DNA from 2 places in the Nostoc sp. ChiQUE01b genome. Region 2 is predicted to be linked to the other one. Evidence: predicted binding sites of a transcription regulator. Region 2 holds the regulator's gene; the other holds the start of a gene.
What was found. Region 2 encodes NtcA, which controls nitrogen genes in cyanobacteria. Its sites were predicted from a motif close to TNTGTANNNNNNNNTACANA; they were not measured.
Positions count from the first base shown of each region.

Region 1 (16,217 bases), on a different contig from region 2:
AAATTGGTATTACTTTTTTAATCTTAATTCATTTATCAAAGCAGAAATCAGGAGTCAGGAGCCAGAATTCAGAATAGAATTCTGTGCGAGTGGCAAATGAATAAACGGCGTTTTTGCACCTCCGCTAAATTTTTAATTTAGCGGTCTACAATTAGTAGCGGGTCTGAATTCCCCACTTTCTTGTTCTGACCGGAGGCGGAGCATCTCCGGCTCCGCTCCTGAATTCTGACTTCTGGATTCTTCTTCAACCTTTAGATACATATTCTCTAAAATTTCGCTTTGGATAAATTAGATCGCACTTTCGCACAACAAACCAGAGAGCAAAACCTAAAGGGATTGAAAATAACTGGATAAATATGGGAGTTCCCAAATAGCTGAAAAATGATGCCATTTGCACGACTATAGCTACCCAAAAATATCGAGGGAAGTAAAAGGCAAAGATAATTGAAAGAATATCAGCAGGATAAAAATACCTTTGGTGCATTTTGGGCAGGATATATGGCATAAACAAAACTGAGATTGTGGCTAAGTGTATCAGTCTATTTTGAGTAATTTTTAGCTGACTTTTATAAACAATGTATGCTAATAAAAATATTGCAGATACAGTTAACGTTAAACCTATAGGGACAACAATATTATAAAAATTGTTAGGAATCCATTGAAAAATATTAGGCGCACCTTTCGCCAATTGTTTATATTTATTAGCTTGGTTAAAGTATACTAAGAGCAATTCTTGTATCGGTCTTCCCATCAACCACGATGGCAAAACTAAAATTATATATACCGTCGGGATTAATGGTAAATAATACCAATGAATTCTCTTTTTGACTAAAAAAATTAATAATAAAGGTGCTAAAAACATCGCTTGCAACTTAAAAGAAAGTGCCACACCAAAACTGAGTAAGGCAGGAATTTCTTTTTGAATAGATAAAAAGTAAATACAGGCAATCATCCCTGTTGTATAGATGCTGTCACATTGACCCCAGAGGGCACTATTATATATAACAGTCGGACTCAAAATAACTGCCAAAAAAGCAAAGATTGGTTTATTCCCCTCTGGGTATTTTAGTCTGATAATTTTGTAAGTTAAAAAACCACAAAGAAAATCAACAGTCATCGCAAAAAGCTTGATTGTGAAAATTTTGGGCAATCCAGAAAGCAGGGTGGCAGCAATTACAATCCAATAAAGGTAGGAAGGTGTGTAATCAGCAAAACTATATTTAAGAGCGCTCAACCCGCCATGAGATGCAATGAAATCATACCAACGCGCTAAAAAAAACTTGTAATCCACCGATTTATTTGGAACACAAAGCAATCGAATCACTACTGCTAATATAATGCCAATAAGCAAGTATCCACGAATCGGCAATGGGAGAGAGTTTAAGAACCTATTAAACGGAGATTTCACTAATCTTAATAATGTTTTTTCGGAAGCTTTTGTCATAAATTGTATCAGTCTCGTTGGCAGTGTCCAAATACTACAGCAGATTTTAAGTTGCTGAACCCTTACAAATGACCAAGGACAAATGACAAAGGACAACCCTCACTAGTTAGCTTTATTTGCGCGGACTTACTTACTATCCTTCGTTTGTTACTTGAACAATCGATTGACTAGATTGGGCTAGATAGATACCCGCTAAAACTACGGCAAAAGTAGCCCAGTCAAACAAACCTACTTGTTCTGAAAAGATGAACCAAGCAAAAATCGAAGCTAGAACTGGTTCTAGAAGAAGTGTGACGGCGACAACGCCTGAAGAGATTCTACTGAGGCTATAAGCTAAAAGTCCCTGACCCAGCACTTGACAGAAGAGAGCTTGGAAAATGATGAAAAACCAACCGGTCCAGGAATAGGGCAATAGTCTATCTTCAAGGAATGGCAGGACGGGTAGTAGAAACATTGTTGTCACTCCACAGCGCCACAACATGATAGTTGCAGTGCTAAATCTGGTTCGGAGTCTTTCTATTAGCAGCATACATGTAGCCATGAAAACCGCAGTTAGCAATGCTAATGCATCACCTAATATTTGATCGGTTGCAAATTGCACCTTATTGAGTTCAAATGCGATCGCTCCTGCCAAAGCGGTGACTAGACCAATCACGAATCTGTTGTCGAAACGTCGACCAAATAACAGATACCCAGCCAAAGCAACAAATAAGGAGTTCAAATTAGACAGTAAAGCCACGTTGGCAACACTAGTTTGACTCAGCGACCAGGCCCACAATAAAAGATAGGTTCCAGCAGAGGTTCCCATTGCCAACAATAGCCAGACTTCTTGACTTGTAAAAGGCTTCTGTTTTATGGATTGGTTATCAAGCAAGGCAGAAGTAATATTGCCCTCTGCCTCCTGCCCCCTGCCCCCTGCCTCCTGCCTCCTGCCTCCTTCAATAGATTGTTGGTAGCGGAAAGCCTCAAGTCCATTCCACAGCCCAAAGACAACTGTCGCAATCCAACTGCGATGAAATACTACAGCATTTGCACCAATTTCTTGTTGACACAATTTGGTCAAAGATGGTGCTAAAGATATGGGAATTAGAGCAAACAATAATGAGACAGTTCCTAATAAAGCTGGTGTTTCGGAGAATTGTTGCTTTAGTAATGACAGTTTGAGCGTCATACTTTGAACGAAAGTGTTAATTATATTTTTGACTGATTCTTGAAACGGCAAATTAACAGCCTCTTGGCTAGATACGGCTAAGTATAAACCTATTAAAACTACAGCGAAACCTACCCAATTTGAGAAAGTTAATGTTTCCGAAAAAATTACCAGAGCGAAAAGGCCGCTAAATACTGGCTCTAACAGATGTACCAAGGAGACAACCACAGAGGAAAACTTGGCAAGGCTATAGGTCAAAAGCCCATGACCTAAAACTTGGCAAATCAGCGCCAAAAAAATTACCCAAAGCCACCCACTGACTGTAGAAGGAAAAAGCTGATCTTGAGTAAACAAAAGTATAGGGAAAATCGCTAAAGCCGCGATCGCACAGACCCACAGCTGAATTGTGGCCAGAGAAAATTTGGTTCGTAATTTTTCTACGATCAGCAGGTATGCACTCAAGGAGATTGCCGAAACGATCGCAGCCAAGCTTCCTTGAACCTCATCTGTGGCAATTTGCAACTCCTCAAATTCAATAGCGATCGCTCCGCCAAGGGCGATGATCATCCCAATCAGGAATTGGTTCTCAAAACCCTGACGAAATAATAGCCACACCCCTAAGCTAGTAAATATGGGAGCGAGGTTATGTAACACACTAGAAATCGCAACGCTAGTTTGAGTCAACGACCAAGCCAACAAAACTAAAGTGGCAGCCCAAAGAATACCAGCACCTAGCAATAGCAAAAGATCCTGGTTGGTGTAGGACTGCTGTTCTACAGGTTTGTCTAAGGAAAATCGCTGCCGTATTGCCTTGTATCCATGCCAGAGCAAGAAGACCACACTAGCAAGCCAAAAGCGATTAAATACAGTGGCACTGGGGCTGAGTTCCATTTCGCTCAATTTCATAAAAATAGAGCCAAAAGATATGGCACCTACACCTAGAAATAATGAAGCGATCGCTATCTTCGTTTGATTGGATACATTCATTAGGAAATTTAAATTCAATTTTTTAGCAATAATGGATTGAACCCTCTAACCCAATACGGTTCAGATAAGGTTTTTTTCTCCCCCTGCTCCCCCTGCATCCCCTGCTCCCCCTGCCTGCCTCAACGGATAAATTTCCTTAACTCAACCGTATTGCCCTCTAACCAACCCAATGCTCTTGGGCAAATCCTACAGCTATTTTGGCTAGTAGTGTCACAAAAGCGCCCAATATTAAATATCCCTGACGAGGATGGCGAGATAGCAGCACACCAATTGCTATGTTTAAAGGCACAATACCGTAGGCGAGACGGCTTAATGAGATAGTGCCTCCAGAAGCTAGCAGCAAACCAATACCACAAAAGCCATAAATAACTGTAACTGGGGTCAGTTGTGTGTGTAAGCGCCACAACACACAGCCACCACCTAAGACCATGAACAAGTTGAGGAAGTTATTGATCCACTGTTCGCTTGCCAGAATCAACAAAAATAAGACTAAACCATAAAAGCCATAAAATAATTTTACAGAACTAAAACGTTGACGGAAATGCCATAAAAGATAGCCACTGACAACAATCGCGCCAAATAACAAGAGATACCAAGGGTCTTGAATCCCGCCAGAGGAGTTTTGCACCCAACCAAATTGCCAATTTTTACTGCCAACGGCAATTTGCATGAACATATTTAACCAACCCTGCCAATCAAACCCAAGGGAAGGTCGCCATCCCCGCTGTGCTTCGATAAAAGCTAAAGGGTCGCCAAAATAAATCGCACAATACAAACTGAATAAAAGTATGCCAATAGCAGTAGTGAAACTAGCTATATAGGCAATGGGTGGTCGGCGTTCTTTCCAGGTTGCGATCGCTAATGCTGGAATTAGTGCCATACCTGTAGGACGTGTTGCTGTCGCCATCGCGCCCCAAAAAGCAGTCCAGGCATACTGCTTTTGCTCGAACGCCCGCAAAGTCGCCGTACTCAAAAACAAATACAGCCCCTCTGTGTAAATCACTCCCGTAAACATCGAAGCTGGATACAAAGAAAGTACAGCAGTTACCCACTGCGCTGTATTGATGCCATAATGATCCTTGACCCAAAAGTACAAACAGTAAAGTGCTGCAAAAAATGCCAAGTTGTTGATGAATGTGCCTGCCAATTCAAACGGTAAGCCCAACTTCATCAAAACCCAGATGCTTAAGGGAAACAGAGGAAAGAAGGCCAGATTATGTTGCTTGCCGTCATTCACAAATTCATAACCAGAAGTTGCGATCGCTCGATAATGGATACTATCCCAGGCATCAAAAACCCCCCAGCTAAAACGCGGTAAAAATTCTTCTGCTGGTAATGGTAGTTTTGGCGCAATCACCAACATAGCTGTCCAGATGAATATTCGACTGGCAAGCCATATTGCTGCTGGAAACAGTAAATCATTTTTCCATAAAACTTTTTTTATAACTATTTGAACTTTGACCATAGGGTTGAGTGCTTCAACAAACTCCTTTGTGCATCCTTTTACCTATGGCTGTAACACAGCAATTTATGAGTAATATTTTGCATATTAAATCCTCCACCAACACAATTGACAAACTGGACAGATTAAAAATTACTTAAAAGTGTTCCATGCTTGGTTACTTTTGCCAATTTTTTCATAATTTATCTTTAGAAATATAGTATTTATAAATACAAATTTTGTCTAGTTATACGAAAATTTGTCATTTGTCATTTGTCAAGAGTCATTAGTCATTGGGCATTGGGGAAAAGGCAGGAAGCAGGTGGTAACAGAGCGTAGTCGTAAAGCCTGCGGCATAGCTACGCTTAGGGCGCAGCCTCTCGTAGAGAAGTGAGGCAGAAGGCAGAAGTTCTTTAATGCGTGAATTTTGAATTGATTTCTTCCTCATCTCCCTCATCCCCCTCATCTCCCCACTCCCTCTTTTGGCATCAGTGTATCGATTATGATGATTGCTGTGATTAAAGAGTCCCAAGCAATTTATAGTGAGAGTTGTCTGTAAATCCTTAAGCAATTGTGAAAGCGATTACTCTTGTTGGTTCCACTGGTTCTATTGGTACTCAGACTTTAGATATTGTCACTCAGTACCCAGATCAGTTTCGGATTGTGGGATTGGCATCTGGGAACAATGTAGAGATGTTGGCTGCTCAAATTCGGCAGTTTCGACCAGAAATAGCAGCCATTTGCTCAGAAGATAAATTACCAGCGCTCAAAGAAGCTATCATTGACCTCGATCCTCAACCGATTCTACTGGCAGGTGACGCCGGAGTGATAGAAGTAGCCCGTTACGGTGATTCCCAAACCGTTGTCACTGGGATCGTTGGTTGTGCTGGTTTGCTACCCACGATCGCAGCTATTGAAGCTGGTAAAGATATTGCCTTAGCGAATAAAGAAACCCTGATTGCTGGGGCCCCTGTGGTTCTACCCCTAGTTGAAAAACACGGTGTAAAATTACTCCCAGCTGATTCCGAACATTCCGCAATCTTTCAATGCCTCCAAGGTGTGCCCAAGGGAGGCTTGCGGAAAATTTTGCTCACTGCATCTGGTGGAGCTTTCCGCGACTGGGATGTAGAAAAGTTAGCAGATGTAACCGTTGCTGATGCTCTCAAGCATCCTAATTGGTCAATGGGACGGAAAATCACAGTAGACTCTGCTACCTTGATGAATAAAGGACTGGAAGTAATTGAGGCTCACTTTCTGTTTGGCTTGGATTATGACGATATCGAAATTGTCATTCATCCCCAGAGCATTATTCACTCGCTGATTGAACTGCAAGATACTTCAGTTTTAGCCCAACTCGGTTGGCCAGATATGCGCTTACCTTTACTGTATGCCTTATCTTGGCCCGATCGCATCTACACTAACTGGGAACGACTAGATTTAGTCAAAGCTGGAAATTTCACCTTCCGTGAACCAGATCACCAGAAGTATCCTTGTATGCAGTTGGCTTATGCTGTGGGTAAAGCTGGTGGTTCAATGCCAGCAGTGTTGAATGCCGCCAATGAGCAAGCTGTAGCTTTATTTTTAGATGAAAAAATTCGGTTTTTAGATATTCCTCGGTGTATCGAATGGGTGTGCGATCGCCATCAAAATGATAACCGTGCAAATCCCTCTTTAGATGACATTTTGGCAGCAGATAAATGGGCAAGACAAGAAGTTTTAACAGCGACTGAAAAGTTAGAAACTCACTCGCGGATAATTTCTCTGCGATAAAAACCTTCAGTTCAGATTGGACTGAGGATTAGAAATTGATGCCTAGTCCCCAATCTCTAATCCCCAGCCTCTAATCTAATTAATATGGAAATCATTTCACTTGATGGCAACAAAAAAGTTAACAAATATGATAGATAACCCCACACTCAAACCCTTTTATTGCTAAGAAGACGGGTTGGGGGTGAATCAATTTTGGATTTTGGATTTTGGATTTTGGATTTTGGATTGATCCCATGCACGCCACATGCTCTACTTGGGGAGACTCCTTCTCTACGAGACACTCCGCGTTCGCGTAGCGTTCCGAAGGAAAGGCGCTAGCCTCTCCCTTTGGGAGAAGACTGCAGTGGCTCATGAATGCTTTTTCTTCAATTAAAAATTTTCGATTTTGGATTTTGGATTTATTCTCGCGTTTAAATTCGGGGGCTTCAAACTAATTTAAATTCTAAATTTTGAATTTTTAATCCAAAATTTAAAATTTAAAATCTAAAATTCGGTGAGGTTTTGATATTTACTTCATCCATTTGGGAACTGGTATAGACTAAAGAGCTAATAAAAACAGCTTAAAGAATACAGGTATTGATTAAATCTTCAACTCCTCCTACTGGTAAAACTTTTGTCTCTAATTTACAAGCTAATTCTTCAATCCTCATATCATCTAAAAATACTAATTCACCATGTTTGAGCATTACATTTGGCAGTAAAATTCCGTCTCCCAAATCTTGCCCTTGTAAGTTCAACAGCAAATCATGACCCGTTAGTAATCCCGTGACCGTGATACTCTGTCCCCAATAATCACTACATAAAGCACGCATATTTACTTTTAATCCTTCAACAGAATTTAACCGTTTCAAGATAGGTTCAAAGGCGTTTTCTACTGCGTTGCCTACTACCCAAGTTAATTTTCTCTGAGGATAAACTTTTGGCGGTAGTAATTCTGTTGCAGCGGCTGCAAATTGCTTGATAAACAACTGAATTGAACCAACACCATTATCAATTTGGGGATACTCTTCATATTCAGATTCGCTCGGTAATTCCTCACCTGCAATCAAAAACCACTCATCAGCTAACCAAGCGACGCTAGAGGAAAACTTTTGGCGAAATTGTTGCGAGAGTATTCGCACTTGAGAAATCACTTCTTTTGCTTTTTCTCTGGTTACGGGTGTAAGTTCGTCTTCTGAAGGACGAAACCGTGTCAACCCAACTGGCACAACTGCCACCGATGCCACCGTAGGCACTTCACCAGTATGAAAGGATGCTAAGTCTTTTAGGGTTTGCTCCAAGTGTTCGCCATCATTTATACCAGGACAAACAACTACTTGAGCATGAATTTGTAGCCGTCTTTTTTGAAACCACTTGAGTTGTTGCAAGATTTGTCCCGCACGGGGATTTTTCAACAGTCTAATTCTAACTTCCGGCTCCGTGGCATGAACAGAAACATACAACGGAGACAAGCGCATTTGTTCAATTCGCTGCCATTCTCTTTCTGGCAAATTGGTCAGGGTAAGATAAGAGCCGTACAAAAAGCTTAAGCGGTAATCGTCGTCTTTAAAGTACAAGCTGGTACGCTTACCTGGTGGCTGTTGGTCGATAAAGCAAAATGGACAGCGATTATTGCACTGAATTAAGCCATCAAATAGGGCAGTTTCAAATTCTAGCCCCAAGTCTTGGTCGTAATCTTTTTCGATTTCCAGGCTATGAGTTTTACCAGCAGCGTCTAAAACTTCTAATTCCAAGACTTCATCAGCACACAAAAATTGATAATCAATTAAATCGCGGGGACGTATACCATTGATTGCAACGATCGCATCCCCAGCTTCAAAGCCAATCTCTGCGGCTATTGAGTCTGGAAGAACCTTGGTAATTCGAGCAGGATGAATGGTAGTCATGGGGAAGGTGGGGCCCCTGAAGGGGATAAGGGGTAATGGGGCATTGGGCATTGGGCATTATAGCGTTTCTTAGTTGAGTCTAATACAGACTTAACCCCCACCCATAACGATCACTCTTCTCTAGTCTAAAGTCCAGTCGTAAGACATCGCTATAGTCATTTTCTTTGGACAAAGGACAAATGACTAATAACAAATGACTAATGACTATTATCCTTTCCAACCTGCTGCGATCGCTAGTAAAATCGCACTACCAAATGCTAATCTATACCATACAAAAATCAAAGTGTTTTTGGTTGCTAAGTATTTGATCAAAAATGCAATTGATAGGTAGGAAAAAATAAAGGTTGAAATAATTCCTACAATTAACAGCGCAACAATGTTATCTGGCAACTGGTGAGCTTGAAACAACTTGAATATTTTCAAGCTTTTATACAGCGTCGCAATGGTAAGAGTTGGAAACCCTAACAAAAATGAGAATTTCGCTGCTGTAGAGCGTTCTAATCCTAAAAATAAGGCAGTCGTTAAAGTCGAGCCAGAACGAGAAACACCCGGAATCAAAGCAAGTGTTTGTCCCAATCCAACCAAAATACCATCCCGAATCTGCAATGACTCAAAACCTCGCTTACGAGTGCCAATTTTTTCTGCCAGAGCTAGTAAAAGTGCCATGATAATTGACATGATGCCAATAATTAATGCACTCTCAGGTAAAATATCTTTTAAAAGGAAGCCGAAAATTAAAGCTGGCAGTGTTCCAACTACAATACCTACAAGAATCTTCCATTCTTCGCGTTGCCAGTCTTTGGCTTTTAGTGCTTCGATTCCACCTTTGACAATACTATAAATCAGCGACCAAAAATACCCCACAATTGCGATAACACTGCCAAATTGAATCGCATCAACAAAATCTTTAGAACCTAGTTCTTTCCAACCAAACACTTTTGTCACAATCAGAAGATGTGCAGTGCTGCTGATTGGCAAAAATTCTGTAATACCTTGAACAATACCTAAAATAAAAGCTTGAATAAACTCCATCTGCAATTAATACCTTTTTCGTGTTTGAGACATTATTCTTAGGATGATGATGTTGTTTTATATACTCTTTATTGCACCTAATTTTGTAGAAAATTCAATTTTACCGATCAATAAAATCATCGAAGACGCTGACTATGTTCTTACACCCACCTCAATAAGTCAACGGAATTTTGTCAATTCATCAAACTTTAATATTTAGCAGACTGATGTCAGTTCACTTTTAACTGTTAAATTTTACCTCTCACTTCTTTGTAGTCCCCTATTTACAATGAACTACAGAGCAGTTATGTACATAATGCAACTTTAACAAAGTGTAGGGTTTAAGTCCCCGGCTTCTATCAAGCCGCAAGTGTTGGGCTGCTTGTCTTTATCCCCGTTACAACACGTAATTGCGAATTGCGTTAGCGCAGCGTTAGCGAGTCCGCAAGCGTCATTGCGAATTGCGAATCGGTTTAATGGATTCCTTTGGCAGAAAATGTTTTGTTTGGTTTGCGCCAAGGCTCCTGAAAATTTCAGTATAATTACAATGCCCCAGGGGGGGATTTCAAAGTGTGATATATTAAATAAGATAAAGTTTAGTAACAAATATTAAAAACTTTGATTAATAATACACTATCCTCCTACAGCGTTTCTACCCCTTCTATTGATACCGAGTTGGATTTAGCTGATACTGGGCTGAAGGGTATCAGGCAATTGGAATCTACATTCTCCTTTTCTCCCTCTCTTCCCTTATCTATTTCTGCCCGACAAAGTTGGTTAGTGTTTGCAGCGGCGGTGTTTTTGGTATCAGTGCCAGTATTTGTAGAAGCGCCAATAGTGCGATCGCTACCAAGTCTGAGTTTAGCCCTGACAGGATTTTGGGTGTGGCTAAGTTTTACCTTAATGTCACGTCCTGCAACTTATGTCTGGGGGGATTTGCTCTTAGGATTTAGCTGGAGTTGGTTAGCAGGAGCGATTTACTGGGGCTGGTTACGTTGGGAACCTTTATGGCATCTGCCAGTGGAGTTTATCGGTTTACCGTTTGCTTGTTGGTGTCTAGCGAAGAATTGGGGCAAGGTAGGTAACTGGTTTTATTTAGGTTCTTTACTCGGTACAGTTTTAACAGATGTATATTTTTATATTGTGGATTTAATGCCCTATTGGCGGCAAATCATGAACGCAGATGCAGACAGCACGTCAAAAATTTTACAAAACGCTTTAATACAAGTACAAACACCTTGGGGACAAGCTTGGGCAATAATTCTCGCTCTAGTGCTGTTAACAGTGGGAATTTTATCCTTAGGTCGAACCCAAAAACACTGGTATGCCTTTGGTGGCGCAGTTTTAAGCACAATTTTGGTAGACAGCCTATTTTTGTTAGCTGCGATCGCAGCGTGAAGAAGGCAGGAGACACTATATGTTGCAATGAGCGTGTAGGCTTCTGTTTTTGAAACTTTTCCCAGCCCAATCTACGACACATCAAAAATGATGCTGTAGATGATTAATTAGTTAAGAAATATTACATAAAATCCATCAGCATCAACTCTCTTTTGGTAAAGTTTTCGATCTTAGAAATCATGCAGTTTGGTGTCTGCTTGAGAGGTAGAATCAGCCACCCCGAAAAGATTTCGTCTAGCTGGAAATGCTGCTGGGATGTCGATGCAACGCTATCGCAGCTATGCAAGCACTCTTTCCCCGATGAAAATTTTTGGCAAAAGTATAGTCAAACCCAGTAACAGTAAATATTGTGGATATTAATACGCTGTATATTAGTTTCTGATGACTGCTGTGTTGACTAAGCTATCAGCTTTTGTCCTTTGTCCTTTGTCCTTCGTCCCTTGTCAGTTGTCAGTTGTCCTTTGTCCCTTGTCAGTTGTCCTTTACAAATGACCAATGACCAATGACTAATGACCAATGACCAATGACCAATGACTAATGACTAATAACTGTTGTTAGCTTAAAACTTTTATTTCTGTTTGATGGAAAGAGGTAGAAAAATCGTGAAAGGATTGGCGCGTTTATTAACAGTGTTTAGCTTGTTACTTAGTTGCTGGGGATGGTTGGGAACAACTCAGATAGCCCAAGCTGCTAGTTTCAACAGTTTTGCTTTTCCCCAAGTCCCAGTTCTGGCAATTGAGCGGCAGAATCGGGCAGACGCTAAACTAGGAACGGAATTTGGTAAAAAAATTGATTTGAATAATACCAACGTCCGAGCTTTTCAACAGTTTCCAGGGCTTTATCCCACTTTGGCTAAAAAAATCATCACCAATGCTCCCTACCAAAATGTAGAGGATGTATTGGATCTTCCAGGATTAAGCGATCGCCAAAAACAAACCCTGCAAGCCAACCTCGAAAAATTTACCGTGACAGAACAAGAGCCTGCCTTTAATGAAGGAGACGATCGCTTTAACAACGGTATCTACAGATAACTGAATTGCAGTTAATGTAGCAAATAGCAGCCCACTCCTGATTCTAAGGAGTGGGAGATGATATGAGTTAGGAGTTATGAGTTATGAGTTAAAAATTCAAAACTCCTAACTTCTAACTTCTAACTCCTCACTTCCCCCTACCCATTACCTTGTCTCAGATAGATATTCCCAGCCAATTTGATGTCTTAGTAGTCGGCGCTGGTGCAGCTGGACTATACACAGCGCTGTGTCTGCCAGAATCCTTGCGAGTCGGCTTGATTACCAAAGAAACCGTTGCTTTGTCCGCCAGCGATTGGGCACAAGGTGGCATTGCCGCAGCGATCGCCCCAGAAGATTCTCCAACACTGCACATTGAAGATACGATCCAGGCGGGTGCAGGTTTATGCGATCGCACCTCTGTCGAATTTCTCGCCCAACACGCCCCTAGCTGCATTCAATCCCTAGTTAACTTGGGGGTCGCTTTTGACCGTCATGGTCAAGCCTTAGCTTTAACTTTGGAAGCCGCCCATTCTCGCCGCCGTGTTCTCCATGCTGCGGACACTACAGGGAGGGAAGTTACTACTACCCTGACAGCTCAAGTATTACGTCGCCAAAATATTCAAGTCATTCAGCAAGCTTTGGCTTTGAGTTTGTGGATTGAACCCGAAACTGCTTGCTGTCAGGGAATTAGCCTGTTTTATCAAGGTAAAATCACCTGGATAAGAGCTGGTGCTGTAGTACTAGCAACTGGCGGTGGTGGTCAGATATTTGCCCAAACCACTAACCCGGCTGTGAGTACGGGTGATGGGGTAGCGATCGCAGCTCGCGCTGGGGCTATCCTCCGCGATTTAGAATTTGTCCAATTTCACCCCACCGCCCTGACTAAACCTGGTGCCGATCGCTTCTTGATCAGCGAAGCTGTACGCGGCGAGGGGGCACATCTCATCGATAATGAAGGGCGACGTTTTGCCTTTGACTACCACCCTGCGGGTGAACTTGCACCTAGAGATGTGGTCAGTAGAGCAATTTTCAGCCATTTACAACGTACCGCCCTTGATTTGGCTACTGCTCATGTGTGGTTGGATATGCGCCCCATCCCTGCTGACAAGATTCGTCACCGGTTTCCTAATATCATCAAAGTTTGTCAGCATTGGGGCGTTGATGTCTTCCACGAACCAATTCCTGTAGCGCCAGCTGCCCATTACTGGATGGGTGGAATTGTTGCGGATCTGATGAATCGCACAAATATCCCCGGTTTGTACGCAGTGGGTGAAACCGCTAGTACTGGTGTGCATGGGGCCAATCGCCTTGCTAGTAATTCCCTGTTGGAATGTATTGTGTTTGGGGCCCAGATGGCTAATATTAAGTTAGAAAATATCGGGCTGCCCTCAGAAACACCAGTGCTACCATTACGGAAATTTAATGCTGATGCTAGTGAGTGGCACATCCAACAAGCACAGCTAGAAGCACTCAGGGAGAAGTTACCGCGTCTAGTCTGGGAAAGTGCTGGTATTTGTCGGGAGCAATCAAGGCTGGAAAGTGCGATCGCTACTATTGAATCTTGGCAGCAAGATTTCGCTGCTTTGCCTTTAAGTCAATTCTTGCTTGCTTTACGTCCAGTAGAACCCGTTAGTTTTGACCTACCAGATGTTGAACGGCAATTGGGACTTTGGGCAGAAACCCGCAATTTATTAGATGTAGCTGATTTAATTCTCAAAAGTGCTGCTTTTAGAACCGAAAGCCGAGGCGGACACTTCCGTTTAGATTATCCTCAACCAGACTCAAATTGGCAAGTCCACACACTTATACAAACAAATCATTGGTGGAAATCTCCACTATTGGCTTGAATAAACTACCTTAAAGAGCCTGACGGTTTTCGCAACCCTAAGCACAACATCTTGCAATGAGCCGCCAAGTAAAAGATGTGGTGTACAAGACGGTAGCAAACTCATTGCGCTACTCGACCACAATCTAAAATCTAAAATTCAAAATTGCTATCAGCGGGTGCCGCTACCATTATGACTGTCGGGACCACCATAATTTGGTGGAATGTATATGTCTTGTAAATTTTGAGAATTGACCTTGCGGGCGATTAAGGTGTTACTGCTAGTAGGGCCAAAAGAATTAGCACTTGCAGTACTAAATATACCTGTGCAAGCAGCAATTTTTGGGATCAGTATATAAGCACCTATGCAGAATATCATAAACTTTGTGATTCGGAAGTTAGTCTTCATGTCTTTCAGTAAATTTACTATTTTTTTATTCCCAAGTGGATTTTTTTAGTTACTACCGTATATTTACTGTAGTTTTTGAAAAAAGCTTTTTAACTTTATGAAATCATTGCTAGTAGTGTACAAATCATTGTGGTATTCGCTTGTCGATTAACCTTAATTTGCCGATATCAAATAGTCTTTATACTTAAGTCGTATTCTTAACAAGCGGTTTTTACATCAGTCTCAGGTTAGATATGTCAATAATTTATTGCGAACATTTTGTTTACTTCATTATTTATTAATAATATCTTAACACTTTTAAGTATAAACACTATGTTTACTAAATCAGGAGTTCAAAAAAATATGAAATAATACTGATTTAATTGTATAGTTTAGATTTGATGAGTAAGTATCTGTAAAGATAAAACAACATATTTATCCTATTAAAAGGATTTTTAAACTTATAAAACAGCGTCAGAAGCGAGTAAATACAAGTATACTTTTAGAAGTAAATAAAATTACATACAATTTTATTTTCCTAATTATCTCTGATGACTAATGCTTTCTGACATCAGTTATGAGATTTAGTATTAAAGCCAAAAATCCTTGCTAGGTCTACATCTTGGCGAAAAATTTACCTCGCAGAAGATCCGCTGTATTTTTTCAAGACAGTGCCTTAGACGTATCTCCAGTCTAAATTCCTCATTTAGAGGTAAAAATTGTAACTAGAGTGAGAAAACCTGGAGACTTGACTCTTGACTAATTAAGCAAACTCGTAGCGATTTTTACCCAGGCGCTTTGCATGGTACATTGCTGTATCAGCTTGTTTCATCAAAGTTTCACTATCTTGACTGTTGTACGGGTAAACACTAATGCCAATACTGGCAGAGACTCGGATTGTATAGCCGTCCAAAACAATTGGCTTGGTAATACTGCTTAAAATTTTTTCGGCGACTTTAGCAGCTATTTGGACATCAGGAATTGCCCGTAAAATCACAGTAAATTCATCGCCACCCAAACGAGAAACTGTATCACTAGCGCGTAAAGAGTTGCTGAGTCTTTCAGCAATAGTCATTAGCAAGCGATCGCCCGTCTCATGTCCCAAAGTATCATTGACTTGCTTAAACCCATCTAGATCAATAAATAGCAGTCCCAGCAACAAGTTATTGTGTTGTGCCCAATCTAAAGACTCGTAAAGTTGTTCGGCAAAAAATTTGCGATTGGATAAACCGGTGAGGGGGTCGTGATACGCTAAATAACGTAAGTGGTCTTCTTTGAGTTTTAATTCATTGTTAGAGCGGAATAGTTCAGCAGCAGTACGCTTGAGCTGTTCTTCCATCTGCTTGCGCTGAGTAATATCTCGGATGACTCCAACTAAAAAGAAATTGCCAGCTGAATCTTTGTGAAGCGATCGCTTAGTAGCAATTTGATGAGTCTGGCCAGCGGCATTTGTAAATTCTTCTTCATGTTCTTGGGGTTGCTGAGTCCGAAAAACAAGATCGTCCTGTCGTCGAAACACATCAGCTTCATGTTTTGGGAAAAAGTCATAGTCTGACTTTTCAATTAAAAACTTATTTGGATAACCGATAAATCGACAATACGCCTCATTTAAAACAATCCACTGATGTTGTTCATTTTTGACAAAAATTGGATCGGGGATCGTGTTGATAACGTGATGCAAAAATTCTTTGGAACGTTTCCACTCTCCCTGCATGTGAGCAATATGACTAGTCATCCAAATAGCTGAAGTGCCAAAGCAAACCAGTGAAGGAATGAGTGGTATCCACCAACCGTACAAGAAAGCCAGGTATGCACTCACGGTCAATACAAAGCAAGAAGCTAGGATACAGTAGAGACTCTTAGTTGCGTGTCGTATCCGCCATATCGTCACGGCTCCTAGATAAGAC
Region 1 covers NZ_JAVRBM010000034.1:42,111-58,327, reverse strand. The annotation lists gene RMY63_RS21655 (hypothetical protein) at 245-1,444, opposite strand; gene RMY63_RS21650 (DMT family transporter) at 1,578-3,581, opposite strand; gene RMY63_RS21645 (mannosyltransferase family protein) at 3,739-5,046, opposite strand; gene dxr (1-deoxy-D-xylulose-5-phosphate reductoisomerase) at 5,596-6,792, shown strand; gene RMY63_RS21635 (TIGR03279 family radical SAM protein) at 7,353-8,678, opposite strand; gene RMY63_RS21630 (undecaprenyl-diphosphate phosphatase) at 8,886-9,710, opposite strand; gene RMY63_RS21625 (DUF3120 domain-containing protein) at 10,308-11,087, shown strand; gene psbU (photosystem II complex extrinsic protein PsbU) at 11,690-12,118, shown strand; gene nadB (L-aspartate oxidase) at 12,268-13,944, shown strand; gene RMY63_RS21610 (hypothetical protein) at 14,095-14,301, opposite strand; gene RMY63_RS21605 (CHASE2 domain-containing protein) at 15,074-16,217, opposite strand, start outside.
Region 1: the regulator NtcA is predicted to act here: its motif matches at 10,286-10,305, upstream of RMY63_RS21625 (DUF3120 domain-containing protein).

Region 2 (16,217 bases):
GAGAAACTTTTAAATAAGTAGGCATTAAATCTTCTTGCATATTCACTACCATTACTTGGGCAGGTGTAGCAGCTAACGTACTAAGAATACCAGCTTTTAATAAACGACTAATTAAACGAGTTAAGCCGATAGAAATGCCGACACCAGGCATTTTCTCACCCAAAAATACCCCAACTAATTCTTCATATCTCCCGCCAGAACAAATACTACCTAAAGCTTCATGTCCTAATAGGATTGTTTCGTAAACTGTGCCAGTATAGTAATCAAGACCACGGGCAATGGATAAATCAATACAGAAACGGTTTTCGGCAACTCCGAGATTACGCACCCCAGCAATTACCGTTTCTAATTCGGTAACTCCTAAGCTCAATTGTTCGGTTTCTGGCAGATTTTGAGCAAGGTGCTTGAGCTTATCTAAGACTTCATCAACCGAACCGTCAATTTTAATAAACTCAATAATTTTTTGTGCCTGTTCGGCTGAAATTCCTTCTTTCTCTAAATCTTGTTTTACTTTACTTTCACCAATCTTTTCTAGAGTATCAACAATACCAATACACGATTTTATTTGATGTTCGGCAATTCCCATTGACTTAAAAAAACCAGTAAGAACTTTTCGGTTATTGATGCGAATCAGAAAATCACCAATATTAATTGCTTCAAATATCTCCGTGATAATTGCAGGCATCTGAGCATCATAGAGCAAGCTGAGTTCACGACGAGCAACTACATCAATATCGCACTGACGAAACTGACGAAAACGTCCATCTTTTGCCCGTTCTCCACGAAAAACTACATCCGTTTGATAACGAGCAAAGGGAAAGGTTAATTCATTCAGGTGACGGGCAATATACGCCGCTAAAGGAACTGTTTGATCGAACTTTAAAGCTCTGGCTTCCGAACCAGTTTCGCCCGATTTATCTCTCTCGGCTTGGCGATTGGGTGGCAAGATGGGATCAATTCCATAAATGATATTGTCGCCTTGATTTCCTTTAGCTTGCAGCACTTCTAAACGTTCTACAGCAGGTGTTTCGATGGGCGTAAATCCATAGCTTTCAAAAACTCTACGGATGATATCTAATAAATATAATTCTAAACGCTTTTCGCTAGGAAGAAACTCTGGAAACCCGCTAGGGGTAGAAAAGTTTATTTTGTCACCTTTGGCCATGCGTGTACCTTACTAAGTTGAAATTTGAGATGAGAGTTATATCATGTCTGCTTGATTACTAGACTTCTTGCATAAATCCAAAATAATAACCCCACCCCTGGCAGCTTACATAAGAAGTATATTTATCTAAAATTTTTCCTTCTGTATCAATCACTGTATAAGAACCTGACCACTCTCCTTCATGACGGGCTATTAGGGGCATTTTTGTTTTAATAATAGACATGTTCAACTCCTATTTTTATAAGCTTTATTAGAGACTATTATTTTTCCTGTTATCAATTCTCTATTATCCATTCACTATTCTTGATTATCAAACCACCAGGGGTCACTAGTTGAGTTAGTTTTAATCAAAATAGCTTTTTTTCGCATAAACCGTTTTAGCGCCGCTGCACCCATACGTGACTGTCCCAAACCAGAGAATTTGAAGGCGTTTTTCTCTCCCTCATGCATGATGGCGGTGAGTCCAGCATCGTTGATACTAATAGCACCTGCATCTATCTGGTAGGCAACTTCTAAGGCTTCTGTTTCTGAGGCAAATACAGCAGCACTTAATCCATAGATTGAGTCATTGGCTAAAGAGACTGCTTCACCTACTGTGGAAAAAGGCATGACTGGCATAATCGGGCCAAAAGTCTCTTCGGTCATGACTTTCATGGAATGATTAACTTGGGTAAGCACTGTTGGACGACACCACCAACCCCCACCTAAATCCTCGATTACACCGCCGCAGTGAACTACTGCTCCTTTTTCAACTGCATCTAGGAGATGATCGCTAATAACGGCTGCTTGTTTTTCGGCAATAATCGGGCCAATTTCTCCACTTTCGACTGTGGGATAGGCTAGCTCAAGGGGATATGCTTTGGCTATTAGTTGATGGTAAAACTTTTCAAATATGGAGTCTGCAACATAAATTCGCTCAATTGAGAGGCATGACTGTCCGGTGTTGACGACGGAACTCCACAATATTGCTGAGGTTGCTAATTCTAAGTTGGCTGATTCCAAAACGATCGCAGGATCTTTTCCTCCTAATTCCAAAAAAGCTGGAATAAACTGTTTTGCAGCCGCCTGTGCAACTTTTCTCCCCGTCGCTACACTGCCTGTAAAGCATACCAAATCTACATTTTCAATTAAAAGAGATCCAGTTGCGCCTGCTCCTTCCACAAAAGTTAATACCTCGTGCAGTTTGGGAACGGTGTTGAGTGCTGTAATCAGTGGTGCTACGAAGCGGGGAGTGATTTCACTGGGTTTGACAATGACAGCACAACCTGCTAACAATGCCGGAATAGTATCAACAGTAGACAGTGACAGCGGAAAATTCCACGGACTAATTACCCCAACTAGGGGATAAGGTACGGATGTTTGTTGCAAGGCAATAAAGGAAATGGCTGTATTTTTTGCCGATTCTTGCAGCAATTCCGGTGCTAATCGACACCAGCGATCAATGCTGGAGAGGAAAGAATCTATTTCTAATATCGAGGTTGACAATCTTCCTGTATCATTTACTAAAGCTTCCGTGAGGCGATCGCGTCCAGATAATATCGCATCCTTCCACTGCTGTAAAGCTTCAATTCTCCCCTCTAAGCCCAACTGATGCCAGCGAACCTGTGCCCTGCGCGTGCGCTTACATTGTTGTATCAGTAGCCTTGGAGGCGGTGGGATAATTACGTAGTCAAATTTGCCAGTTCGGGGATTGCGGACTTCTATTGGTTTTGTCATTTGTCATTTGTCATTTGTCATTTGTCATTTGTCATTATTTCCTAATCCCAATCCCCATTCCCTGATTCAAATTATCTCTAGGTTGGTTAAGCGTTCAATGGTGGCTTGCAGTGTTTACAGTCTACTTCTCTTTCTACCTAATAATGATTACTAAGATGAGATTTAGCATTTAATTTTCTGAAAGTCATGTTTTATTCTGGTCTTGGTGAATTTAATTATTATTGATGCTTACCAATATTTATATCCCTTTGCCATGCTATCAGAGGATGAATAATTGCAATCAAATAAAGTAATATATTAACATTTACGTCCGTCAAACGGACGTAAATATCATTAAACAATTGTGCTGGCTAAATTATTTCCTCTAAATTTATTAGAAAATTTAGAGATTTAGTTAATAGCCCTCTATAGTATAACCAGCAGATTGGACTATCTGTTTAATTGACTCTTCAGAAGCCGTAGTGTCTACAGTGACAGTTTTAGTATCAACGTTCACATCTACTTTGGCATCAGATTCCATAGTCTGAATAGATTTAGTTATTTTCTGGGCGCACTCATTACCTTTAAGATTGGTAACTTTCAATTTAATTGCCATTACTTACCTCGTTACGTAAACTGAAATAATTTACCTTTAAGAAATATAATATCAATTTTAATAGTGAGCGCACATCTTACTTGAGTTAGGGAGTTAAGCATCGCATACATAGTAATAAATAATAGTTATACCTAAATCATTATTGACAAATTATTGAGGCAGTAAAACTAAATGAAATGCCAAAATATATAAAGTTATTTATGAAAATACACTTAGAAGCTACTAACTTATAAAAAGCCGTTTTTTAGTTTGTTATGAAGACTCCACAAGACATTCTCCTGCTTTTCTAGGCATTCTTGTTCGACATAGTTGTTTTAGTAGCACTGCCGGATCGTACAAGCGTCTATGTGTAATTTACGAAATCTTTTGATCTGTAGTTTTTAATTTATTGTATGCTTCAGGTACTTTTGCCCAGCATTTGGAGTACATATAGATTCAAAAAACAGCTATCTTGCGGCATAAATATACTGTGGGCTTCGCAACAAAGACTTTCAGTGACACAATTATGATAGAAGTGTTGGACACTGCTAATTTGGGTATTTACGCTAGAGACTGCTTCACATTGCGAATGGGAACGATTCCTGAAATGTACCAGTAGTTGAAATGCGATCGCTAGAAGCAATGAAAAAATTAGCATTTTTCGTTTGATTTATTTTCTCATCTCTACAATCAACTGTGATGCTCTAAGACTTCTTAATGCTTTTGTACAAGACGCTATGCATAGTTTGCTTTCCCATAGGGGTAAGCTATCGGTAACGCGCGACTTCAGTATACTGAAGTCATCCTGTTTATAAACACAACTACCCACTTTGTCAGTTTGTCTAATTAAGATATGTTTGGTAAATAAAATAAGTAGCCTACATCATCGGCTGTTATTCCACACTTGACATAAAGCATTGTGAGTGCAAAACGTCTGCCAGAAACCATTGCCCATGTCAGAATTACCCGCCAATCCTGGCAACACGGCTTCCTTGAGGGTGAAGTGAGTGCGGGTGAGTTTGAGTGGCATTTCCAGTGGCATTTTCGCCGGGGGGAACTTGCCGTCAAGCCTTCCCAAGGTCGCGCCTTAATCAAAGAACCCCTCGGTCGATTCTTGGAGCAACAAGATTACCAGCTAGAGCCTGGAGGAGACTATGCTTTTACGATTCGAGCAGAACTTTAGGAGTTATAAGTTGTGAAGATCAGCTAAACACATCTTGAGAAATTGAGTTGTGCTGCTGTTCACTCCATTTTAAACTTTCCATTGAAAAGCACTACACGCCAACCATCAGGGTCTTCAATCGTTACGCTTTTGCCTTTCCAATAAGGGTTTTCTGGCTCAACTTCGGGATATCCCAAACTGGCAAGACGGTTTTGGATTTGTGCTATTTTTTGTAGATCGGGGATATACAGTACCAGTAAGTTGTCTTTTGTTGGAGCAAGACAGGTACTTCCAGTTTTATGAGTTGTAAATTCTAGGTGGTATTGAGCGTTGGGCAATCCAAACATGACTCCATCGTATCCATCATGCTCTGCAAACGAGTACAGCTTTCTCAATCCCAAGCCATCCTCGTAAAACTCAACCACTTTTGCCAGTTTGTCGGTTGGTCTAGCAATTCTAAACTGAACAGCGGGAAAATGTGTATTATTTGTGTTCATATTACCTTTTCATTGAACGACAGAACAACAGACACAAAGGAGACAAGATGTAGTAAAGATGTGGAGCAGCTTAGTATAGCAAAGTGCTGAGTGCTGAGTGCTGAGTGCTGAGTAGAAACTCAGTATTATCAAAGGTTTCAGCAACCAACATAGTCCTAACCTATGCTTCGACTGCTATAACTCCTAACTTATTGACTTGACTCTTCACTCCTTACTCCTCATTGCTGATTCCGTGAGGCGATTTAAGTATCTTTCGATTAAGAGAATAGCAACAATGTCATCTATGGGTCTTGGAGGCTGTCGTAGACCCTGTGGTAATAGCTTGATTAGCCCTTTGGGCGGAAACATTTGCCAATAGCGATCGCGTGCTTCTAAGGTTGTGTAGCGCTCATCCACTAAAATAATACTCAACGGTTCTGTCAATTTTTGATATAATTTCTCTCTCCACTGTTTGGCTGTAGTTTGGTCGCCCATGACCATCAAAGAGATCGGAAACCTTTGACGCAGTGTCTCAATGGTAGCGATCGCCTCTTTTGCTAGCACGACTTGATGATAATACAGTTGCCGATCCAGTCCCATCACCGCTAAACCACACTTATCTCGACCTGGATCAAACCCCAAGATGACTGGTTGGGTTGGTGAAAATTCACGGAAATTCATAATAAATTAAAAATTAAAAATTAGAAATGTACCCTTACAGGGATCTTGCTGGGCGTAGTGTCTGCTAAATAAAAAATGCAGCTACAGCAACTATTCTGGCTGCTGTTCAATATGTTTAAATCTTACTAACAACAGTGTGCAAATAATTTTTTAAGTACTAAAAATAATTTTTCCGTTAACTATTGCCACCAATTTTACTCTCAATGGCCCGGCTGTATAAGTATCCTCTGCTGCGATTGCTTTGATCTCCAAGGGTTGATTATACTGTCTTAGTTGGCTGACAAAGCGCAGAAAAGTCCCCTCTACTTGCACATTTTCGACAATTCCGGCATTACGGGCCCGAAATTGGGAAGCAGAAATCAGTATTTCTAGCCGCTGCTGTAACTGATAAGATGTCATGGTTTTGGAATCAGCAGTAGTCGTGGCTAGCACCGCGCCTCCCGAAAAAACCAGTTGATTCTGGGCTGTATCCGCGAAAAATTCTATCTGCTTTTCTCCCCTAACATAATTACCAGCAGAGAAAATTCGCACGACATATTCTTTACCATCGCCAATCTGCTTGCTTAATTGATCGACTCTATCCTGGGTCACGCGCAGCAGCTCTAAATTTGCCGGATTTGCTCCTGGCTCGCTTAATTCAAGGTTGGCGTTGCGATTGGCTTCTTGTAAAAGTTGTACCACTGCCTGACGAGCAGCAGCAGGTTGAGTAACACGAATTACAGCAGCCGACAGAACTTGACCACGAACTAAGGCCAGCTTGCCCAAACGCAGGTCGCGGTAAGACTGATAATATTTTTCCAGTCTGGCAACTTCCTGTTCTAGTTCCTCCTGTTGTGCTTCCAATTCTTTGAGGCGCGATTCTCGTTTGGCAATCACTTGCTCTCGCGCTGTAATTTCGACATTACGTTTTTGAATTAGTTGATCGAGTTGAGAAATTTTTTGATCGCGCTGTTCTATGGCTTCTTGACGGTTAGCAAGTTCGCGATCGCGTTTTTCAATTGCTGTTTTGGCTTCGTCAATGGCTTTTTTCGCTTCCGCATAAAGCCGTTGGCGTTCTGTCTTCAGTAGTTCAACTGCCGCCTGTAGTTCCTTTCTCTGGTTGTAAACACTTTGCAATTCAGCTATGGCTTTTTGGTATTGAGTTACCACCCGATCTAGCTGACCTTGAGTGCGTTGGAGTTGAGTTTGGGTTTGGGCTTGTTGACTAATGGTGCGGTTCAGCTGGGCTTGCGTTTCCCTCTGTTTGGCATTTGCCGTCTGCAAGGATTGATTAATTGCCTGCAAGTCTTGTTGTGCCTTTGCTTGAGCAATTCTTGCTTGGTTTAGCTCGCTCTCTACCTGACTTTTCTGAGTTTCTGCGGTTTTTAGCTGTTCTCGCTTCTGTCTGAGGTCTTTTTGAATATCCTCTAACTCAAAGACTCCTTTTCGCAAGCCTTCGTCGGCAGCGAATAAAATCCCTAAAGTTGATGCGGAAATTAAACCACCAGTAAAAATTGTTACTAGTATAGCGGTATTTTTCGGACGAAGCTTAAAAAGTGAGAGGCGGGCTTTGCCAACTCGTGTGCCGATGCGATCGCCAACAGTGGCAATTACGCCTCCCAGAATCAAAATTGCTGCGATGAGGATGTATCCGGTGGTCATCTTTAGCTACCGAAATCCTTCCAGATACAGCCTACTACTTTTAAGCATTGTCTGGAAAGAAGTGGAAATTGGCAATAGCTGAAATTATTCAATTTTAGATTTACCTCTAGCTATTAGTGTCATTTTTCAAAATACAACACGCGCCGATTCCCCTTCCTCCAATTGTTTTTATGTGAACTGCCTACTTAAGGTAACAGGTTTATGCACAGTAATCTTCTTTTTGTGGATGGAAATCATCTTTTTCTCACGCAAATCTCCCAGTAGCCTAGTAACAGTAACACGAGTTGAACCAATTGCCTCTGCGATCGCTTGATGAGATAACTTCAGATCAATTGTGATCCCATCTGCACAAGGAACGCCAAAATCCCGACAAAGAATTAACAAAAAACTCACCAACCTAGAACCCATATCGCGGTGGGCAAGAGTTTCAATCATCATCTCTGTTTGTAAAATTCGCGAAGACAGACCTCGCAGCATTAACATTGATAATTCTGGATTTTCCTTGAGTGCTTGCTCAACTTGTTCAATTGGTGCCGACAGTAATTCCACAGGGGTAAATGCAACTGCATGGTAAAACCTATCCGATTTATTTCCTGTCAGCAATGACAATACACCAAAAACACTATTTTCTCGCAACAGTGCTACCGTTATTTCCTCTCCTGCCTCGTACACCCTGGAAAGTTTCACAGCACCCTTTAAAAGAAAATAAACTCGTTCGGCAGGATCGCCAGGAAAAAAGATCGTTTTATTGCGTTCAAACGTTTCCACAACTGGCGGAAACGCCCCGGTCGCCATCTGACGAAAAACATTTGCTAGGGCTTTATCTTGTGTCACGATCATCTCCCTTCCCCTACCCAATGCCGGAAAAACAAAAACTGATTACCTAAGAATACACCTGAAAAATGAATAAAGCACCGTCAACCTTTCTGTACTTTCCTATACTCAAACTAATCTCTTCATAACTCTTTGTTTATAATGATACATAATTGTTGATCCTTTCAGCTACTACTTGTTGATAAGTAGTTCCAATAGCTGTATTCAAAAGGTTTTTTGAAGAACAAATAAAGATATCTTGAGAATATCTTTATAAAAAATCAAGATTTTTTTCATAGAAAACACCCTTAGCAATATTCATTTTTGTCAATCCTGTATAAAACAAAGACAAAACGTGCCTCAGATTCTAGTATGCTCCTAATGATCGATCGCATTAACAATTTATATGCTAAATCTGACTGGAAAAAATGCCCTTGTTACAGGTATTGCCAATAACCGCTCGATCGCCTGGGGCATCGCTCAACAGCTGCACAAAGCTGGAGCAAACCTGGGTATTACCTACCTACAGGATGAACGCGGCAAGATGCAGAAAAAAGTCGCAGAATTGGTAGAACCTCTTAACCCCAGCTTATTTCTTCCCTGTAATGTCCAAGATGACGAACAAATTAAATCTACCTTTGAGACAATCCGCGAACAGTGGGGAAAGCTAGATATCCTCATCCATTGTCTGGCTTTTGCCAGCAAAGATGATTTAAGTGGAGATTTTAGCCAAACCTCTCGCTCTGGCTTCAACACCGCCTTAGAAATTAGTACCTACTCGCTGGTGCAGTTAAGTGGTGCAGCCAAACCTTTGATGACAGAGGGAGGTAGCATCGTCACCCTGACATATTTAGGTGGTGTCAGAGCAATCCCCAACTACAACGTTATGGGAATTGCCAAGGCGGGGTTAGAAATGAGTGTGCGTTACCTGGCTGCTGAACTAGGGCCACAAAATATCCGCGTCAATGCCATCTCCGCAGGCCCCATCCGCACTTTGGCATCTTCAGCAGTGGGTGGAATTTTGGATATGATTCATCATGTAGAAGAAATAGCACCCTTACGACGCACCGTCAGTCAGCTAGAAGTAGGCAACGCTACCGCTTTCTTGTGTAGTGATTTGTCCAGCGGCATTACCGGACAAATTCTCTATGTAGATGCAGGATATGAAATTATGGGAATGTGACGCGATAAAGTTAGGAGTTAGGGTGAGAAAGTTAGGAGTTAGAAGTGAGGAGTTAAGAGTTAAAAATTTATAACTCATAACTCATAGTTCTTAATTCCTAACTCATAACTCCTAACTTTTAACTCTTCCACTCCCCATGCAAACAACCAAACTAAATTCAAACTACGATCGCTTAACCCAAACCCCTCGGATTGCCACTATTCACCGCACCACTGGTGAAACTAATGTGCAAGTTACCATCAACCTGGATGGTAGAGGAACTTGCACAGCAGCAACAGGTATTCCGTTTTTGGATCACATGTTGCATCAAATTGCCTCCCACGGGCTGATTGATATAGATGTCCAAGCCAAGGGAGACTGGGAAATTGACGATCATCACACCAACGAAGATGTAGGCATTACTTTAGGGCAAGCTTTGAACCAAGCATTAGGCGACAGAAAAGGCATTGTCCGCTTTGGTAGTTTTCTTGCACCACTGGATGAAGCCTTAGTTCAGGTAGCGCTAGACTTTTCTGGACGGCCTCACCTCAGCTATGGCTTGCAAATTCCTACCCAGCGTGTAGGAACCTATGATACCCAGTTAGTGCGAGAATTTTTTGTGGCTTTGGTGAACCATAGCCAGATGACACTGCACATTCGGCAACTGGATGGCATTAATTCCCATCACATCATTGAAGCGACATTTAAAGCTTTTGCAAGAGCAACACGGCTGGCGGTGGAAATTGACCCTCGTCGTGCTGGTCTAATTCCTAGTTCTAAAGGTGTTCTGTGAAAGGAGTCAAAAGGGGCATGGGGCAAAACAGTTCCTTTTTTCCGAGTTCCCAGTCCTGAGTAAAGAAGCAAGATTCCCAACTCAGCACTCAGCACGGGCTAAACCTTAGCTATCCGCTAACATGACTCAGCACTCTTGAGGGGCATGGGGCATTGGGCATTCAAAAGAGGCTCCAGGGCCGGGGTGCTGCTCTTGCTAAAGGGAAAACTCTTCTCCCTTGCTCCCTCTGCCCCCTGCTTCCCTGCCTTTTCCCCACTCCCCACTCCCCACTCACTCCCTACTCCCCAGTTCCCGATAATTGACACACAGCTTGGTGATGGTTATTATCAGCCTACCGGGTAATTTTTAATTAATACCAAGCTGATAAATAGTGATTTAACCGAGATGAAGTCTGTTGCAGATGACCCTAATTCTCAACTTAATACGACAGACATTCCGCCAGTAGTACTAACTTCTGAGTTGCGAAAAGTCTATCGCACTGGTTTTTGGCTAAATCAAAAAGTCGTATCTCTGAAAAACTGTTCTTTAACGGTTTACAAAGGCGAAACCTTTGGGTTACTAGGGCCAAATGGTGCTGGGAAAACCACCCTTTTAAAATTGTTGCTGGGAATTATTCATCCTACCTCTGGACGGGGATCGTTGTTGGGTAAGCCAATAGGCGATCGCAGTGTTAAGCAACATATCGGTTATCTACCAGAAAATCCCTATTTGTATGACTATCTCACTGGCTGGGAATTTTTGCAGCTAGCAGCTGGGCTATTCCAAATTCCCCAAAGTATCCAACGCCAACGTATTCCTCAACTGCTGGAATTAGTGGGTTTATCCCAAGCCGATGCCCGTAAAAAGTTGCTGCGTCGCTATTCCAAAGGAATGCTACAGCGTGTTGGTATGGCACAGGCGCTAATTAACGAGCCAGATTTAGTTTTTCTGGATGAACCAATGTCTGGTCTCGATCCGGTGGGACGCTACCAAATGCGGGAAATTATTCTGGCGCTCAAAGCCGCTGGTAAGACGATTTTTTTCAATAGCCACGTTCTGAGTGAAGTAGAACAGATTTGCGATCGCATTGCCATCCTCGCTCAAGGTGAACTAATTTGCTCTGGTTCCCTCAATGAACTTTTAGGCTTCAAAAACACATATCACGTCAAAGGTCAAGGTGGTAACTGGGAAATTCTCAAAAAATGGATACCCACTCTCATATTTGAGCCTGATGGTTCCTGGCACGGTACACTACAAGATGATTACTATGATTTTCTTGCCAGTCTTCGTCTCATGGAAGGTAAAATTATCGCCATGAACTTGTCACGTCACTCCCTAGAAGAATTTTTTATTCAACAAATCCAAAGAAAAAACAACTCATTGAATTAGTTTTGTTGCCAAATAGGAAATTGTCGACTGGCTTAAAGAACAAAACCCAAATTCTGCTTTTTTAAGTTCTCTTTGCCAACGCAACCCACAAAAAATAAAATTCCGACATCTTTTCAAGGTTATTTGTATTTATTTAATGAACTTGTTCCTAATTTTAGTAGTCCCTTACTACTCATCGCAGATTTTAAATATCATTAAATTAACTTTGACAAGAAAACTTTATTCGTAACTACTTGATTGTTGGCTAACAAACAATTTCTTGTAGAAACTGGGTTTAGTTGCCTAAATCCTATATTTTTTGATATTGTTCTATTCAAGCAACATTAACTTTAAGCTAACTTCACTAAAAATTTAAGTTCAATAAACAAATTTCCTCCGGAAAATCACACTTTTCTAGGAAAATAAGAGTGTCGGGGAACTTGAATATTTAGGTATAGTCAAAATAAAAATGTTTAGACAGTACTTTATAGATTGTAGTTTCAGAGTCTCAGGTAAATATGCTTAACAAAAGTTTGTCTAAATTCCTAATTCAGCCAGCTGTCGGTATGGCTTTGTTAACTGCTGTCAATGCCGCTGTGTCATCTGCCAGTCTAGCTCAGGGACAACCATTACCACCAACTACACAACCACCAATCACACAAACACAATTAGATACTAATTATTCATTAGGAGGCGGCGATCTCATCCGTGTAAATGTATTTGAAGTGCCTGAATATACAGGTGAATATCAAATTCCCCCAGGTGGAGCAATCAACCTACCTTTAATTGGCAGTGTGTCAGTACTAGGGCTAACAACTGAACAAGCTTCTGACGAAATAGCTAGAAGATATGCTCGCTTCCTCAAACGTCCCTTAATCTCAGTCAATCTGTTGTCTCCTCGTCCCATCAATATTTTCGTTGCTGGAGAGGTGACACGTCCTGGAGCTTACACTCTAAGCTTGAGCGGAGGCGCCGGCAACAATCCAGGCGTACAATACCCAACTGTATTAGCCGCATTAACAACAGCGCAGGGGGTGACTTTAGCTGCGGATGTGACTCAAGTTCAATTACGGCGTAAGATAGGACGTTCTTCAGAGCAAGCTGTTAGCCTCAATTTGAAGGAACTCATTCAAACAGGCAACTTATCGCAGGATATTACCTTGCGAGATGGAGACACTATAGTTGTGCCAACAGCAACCAACTTCAGCGTCGCAGAATCTCGCAATATATTTGCAGCTAACTTTGCCGCCAGTCAAACCACACCCCGCACAGTAACAATTATTGGTGAAGTTAACCGTCCTGGTTCGTATCTTGTTACCCCAGGTAATACAGATAGCCAAGTGGGCGCAACCCCTAACAGTGGCACTGCCAGCCCTACTGGTCTACCAAATGTGACACGGGTAATTCAATTAGCTGGTGGAATTACAGCACAAGCTGATGTGCGTAATCTCAAACTACGCCGACCTACAAGAACTGGCTCAGAACAATCTATAGATATTAATCTTTGGCAACTGTTACAGAGTGGTGATGCCAATCAAGACATCATTGTGCAAGACGGAGATACGATTGTTATTCCGACGGCAACTGAAATTAACCCCGCAGAAGCGACTCAATTAGCTACCACTACTTTGTCTCCTACACGGATTCAGGTTGGTGTGGTCGGCGAAGTCAAAAAACCAGGGTTAACAGACGTTCAACCAAATAGCTCTTTAAATCAAGCTATACTCGCCGCTGGCGGATTTAATGATGCCAGAGCTAGTAGTAAAGCTGTTGATTTAATTCGCCTCAACCCTAATGGTTCTGTCACTAAACGTATAGTAAAAGTGGATTTCTCCGCTGGGATTAATGAGCAAACTAATCCCATACTCCGCAATAATGACGTTGTAGTAGTCAACCGATCTGGTGCAGCTAAGACTGGCGATACCATAAACACTGTAACTGGACCTCTAGGTATTATCCTTAATCTTCTGAACTTATTCGGACTCTAGTTTAAGAGATAGATGCAAATGGGGACGTTGCCAACCCTCTTCGTCCCTAAAATTGCACTATCCTTTGATCAACACCAAGTTACATATAACTAACGCTCGACAAGGCATCGCTTCTTCCAAATTGCGTTTTATAGAGGCTGTGATACTGGTTAGGACAAGTCTGCGATAAATATCTGACAGATGCTCTCTTCTGATTTGCCAATGTTCTAAGCTATCTGACCACTTCTATATATCCGTTATTATAATAATTTTAAGTAATATTACTCTTAGAGAAATACTGTAAACTTTACAACTCTCACTGTAAATTCTTAATGTGCATTAATAGGCTTTGGCAATCTTTATTGTAGGTACTTGGATTTCTTATGATAATGAGAATATTTTAGACAGCATATGCGGTAAGTACTAGTCCAGAATTTATTTTTAGTCATTTAGTGATTCTTATTATCATAAGAATTATTTAAGTAAATTAACTAATTGATGACAGATATACTATTTTAACCACAGATACCGCGTATACACAGTAGAATGATGTCGAATTGGAAATGACGCCATTTGTGCGGTTGCTTGGTGTTCATGAATAGGGTAACTCTGGATACTGATATTTTTTATTCAGTGATTTTATCAGATGTTTGCGATTTTTTGGAACACAAGCTCAAAAGGTGGTTCAGCCATATTTAGGCGAAAATGCGCAGGTTTAAACCTATAAAACCGTGTATAAACTTACAAGTGGCAGTGATATGACCGTATCCAATACTGGGTTATTAACTAAGGCTAGAGTTACTGACCGTTAACGATTGAGTTTTTGCAACATACCCTATTTTTTCCCTATGATGATTCATGGTTTCGGTTTTCTCAGTTTGAGCGCATCTTTTGTACTTCCCTGGGCATTAACAGGTCTGGTTCAAGGACAGAGAATAACAGAGTCTTTATTTAAAGATGTTCCTCAGTCATCTACTGTTCAGGAAATACCAGTACCTAACCGCAAGCTAATCAGTCGTATTTCAACTGCGACAACATACTATGTTAGTGGTAACGGAAACGACAGAAATAGCGGGCTTTCTACCTCATCTGCTTTTAGGACACTTCAAAGGGCAGCAAACCTTACCAATCCTGGTGACACGGTACTTATTATGAACGGGGACTACAAGAATAGGCCCAAAGATGGGGCTGTACTAGGTATTAAACGTTCTGGAAGAGCAAATGCATGGATTAAATATAAAGCATATCCTGGGCATTTTCCAAAAATTCAGCACAATACATGGAATGGTATCTCGATTTCAAATGGAGCTTCATATATCGAGATTAACGGGCTGGAGGTCATAGGGAACAATGCTAAAATGAACTATAATGAGGCGTATGCGTCATATTTGTCAAGAAAGAAGAAGAAGAAACCATCAAATCCGCTTACTGACGGAAATTGCATAAGCATAGGAGAAGACAAAAGTCATCCTCATCACATAAATATTCTGAACAACAAAGTGCATGATTGTGGAGGATCAGGTATCTCAGCAATGCAAACTGATTATGTGAAAGTGGATAATAACACTGTTTTCAATAACGCTTGGTACACAGTTAATGGTTCCAGTGGCATTTCCATGCTTGATAATTGGAGTTCTGACAACAACCGGGGATACAAGATATTTGTGACCAATAACAAGAGCTACAAAAATCGAATGTACATTCCTTGGATTAAAGTCGGAAAGATATCAGACGGTAATGGCATTATTGTAGATGTTTCAAAAGGATATAGAGGACGGATTTTAATTGCTAACAATATCACCTACAAGAATGGTGGTTCAGGTATTCATGCCCATGATAGTGAGCATATCGATATTATCAACAACACGGCATATTTGAATCAGCAAAGTCCAGAAGTTAAAAAAAAGGCAAAGGGCGAAATTTATGCTGGTTATTCGTCTGATGTCAGAATTTTCAATAACATTATGTATGCTTCTCCAGGTAATGCTGTGAATAGCAACATGAAAAATGTCAACGTCACTTATGACTACAATGTTTATTCCAATAATTCGACGATCAAGATTACAGGATCTCGTGATATGATTGGAGATCCACAGTTTGTTAATGCCTCGGCTCGTGACTTTAGATTGAAATCAACAAGTCCGGCAATTAATAATGGTTTAAAGTGGAAAAGTTTGACAACGGATTTTCTAGGCAATCCTCGTGTGTCCGGTTATGCAACCGATAGAGGAGCAATTGAAAATAGGTAGTAGTTAAAAGTATAGCATTGGGTTGTATGATAAGGTTCTTATTTATACAGAGCTTTTGTCTACAACCCAATTGGAGACGGGTCATGAAAAGCCACAAGGGAAAACAAGACCCAATAGCACGACCGCATAAACAAGAAGAATAGAGATGCTGAAATTATGTGCGGCTACCGGAGATATTTGGATGAATAAGGTTTTGTGCATGGAGCGAACTGAGTTACACATATTACTTGCGAGGCTAGCAAAAATCCTAATAAACCCAATTAAACTAGAGTGGCAACATCTAAAGAAATCGGACTACCATCCTCAAAATTATCTATAGCTTCTAATATAGCGTTTCCTATACTGATGAAGATATACCTTATCAGATATAGGAGCGCTATATAATTCTAAGTCCGGTTAATTATTTATTATTTAAAACTTCTTGCGTCTTGGCGTCAGTATTTATTAATAAATATTTATCCGAACTTGATT
Region 2 covers NZ_JAVRBM010000008.1:162,334-178,550, reverse strand. The annotation lists gene hisS (histidine--tRNA ligase) at 1-1,165, opposite strand, end outside; gene RMY63_RS08385 (hypothetical protein) at 1,224-1,388, opposite strand; gene RMY63_RS08380 (aldehyde dehydrogenase family protein) at 1,463-2,881, opposite strand; gene RMY63_RS08375 (heavy-metal-associated domain-containing protein) at 3,276-3,476, opposite strand; gene RMY63_RS08370 (DUF3146 family protein) at 4,375-4,638, shown strand; gene RMY63_RS08365 (VOC family protein) at 4,698-5,114, opposite strand; gene RMY63_RS08360 (Holliday junction resolvase RuvX) at 5,319-5,774, opposite strand; gene RMY63_RS08355 (DUF3084 domain-containing protein) at 5,925-7,415, opposite strand; gene ntcA (global nitrogen regulator NtcA) at 7,584-8,255, opposite strand; gene fabI (enoyl-ACP reductase FabI) at 8,635-9,411, shown strand; gene hisB (imidazoleglycerol-phosphate dehydratase HisB) at 9,548-10,183, shown strand; gene RMY63_RS08335 (ABC transporter ATP-binding protein) at 10,568-11,551, shown strand; gene RMY63_RS08330 (SLBB domain-containing protein) at 12,049-13,518, shown strand; gene RMY63_RS08325 (choice-of-anchor Q domain-containing protein) at 14,346-15,746, shown strand.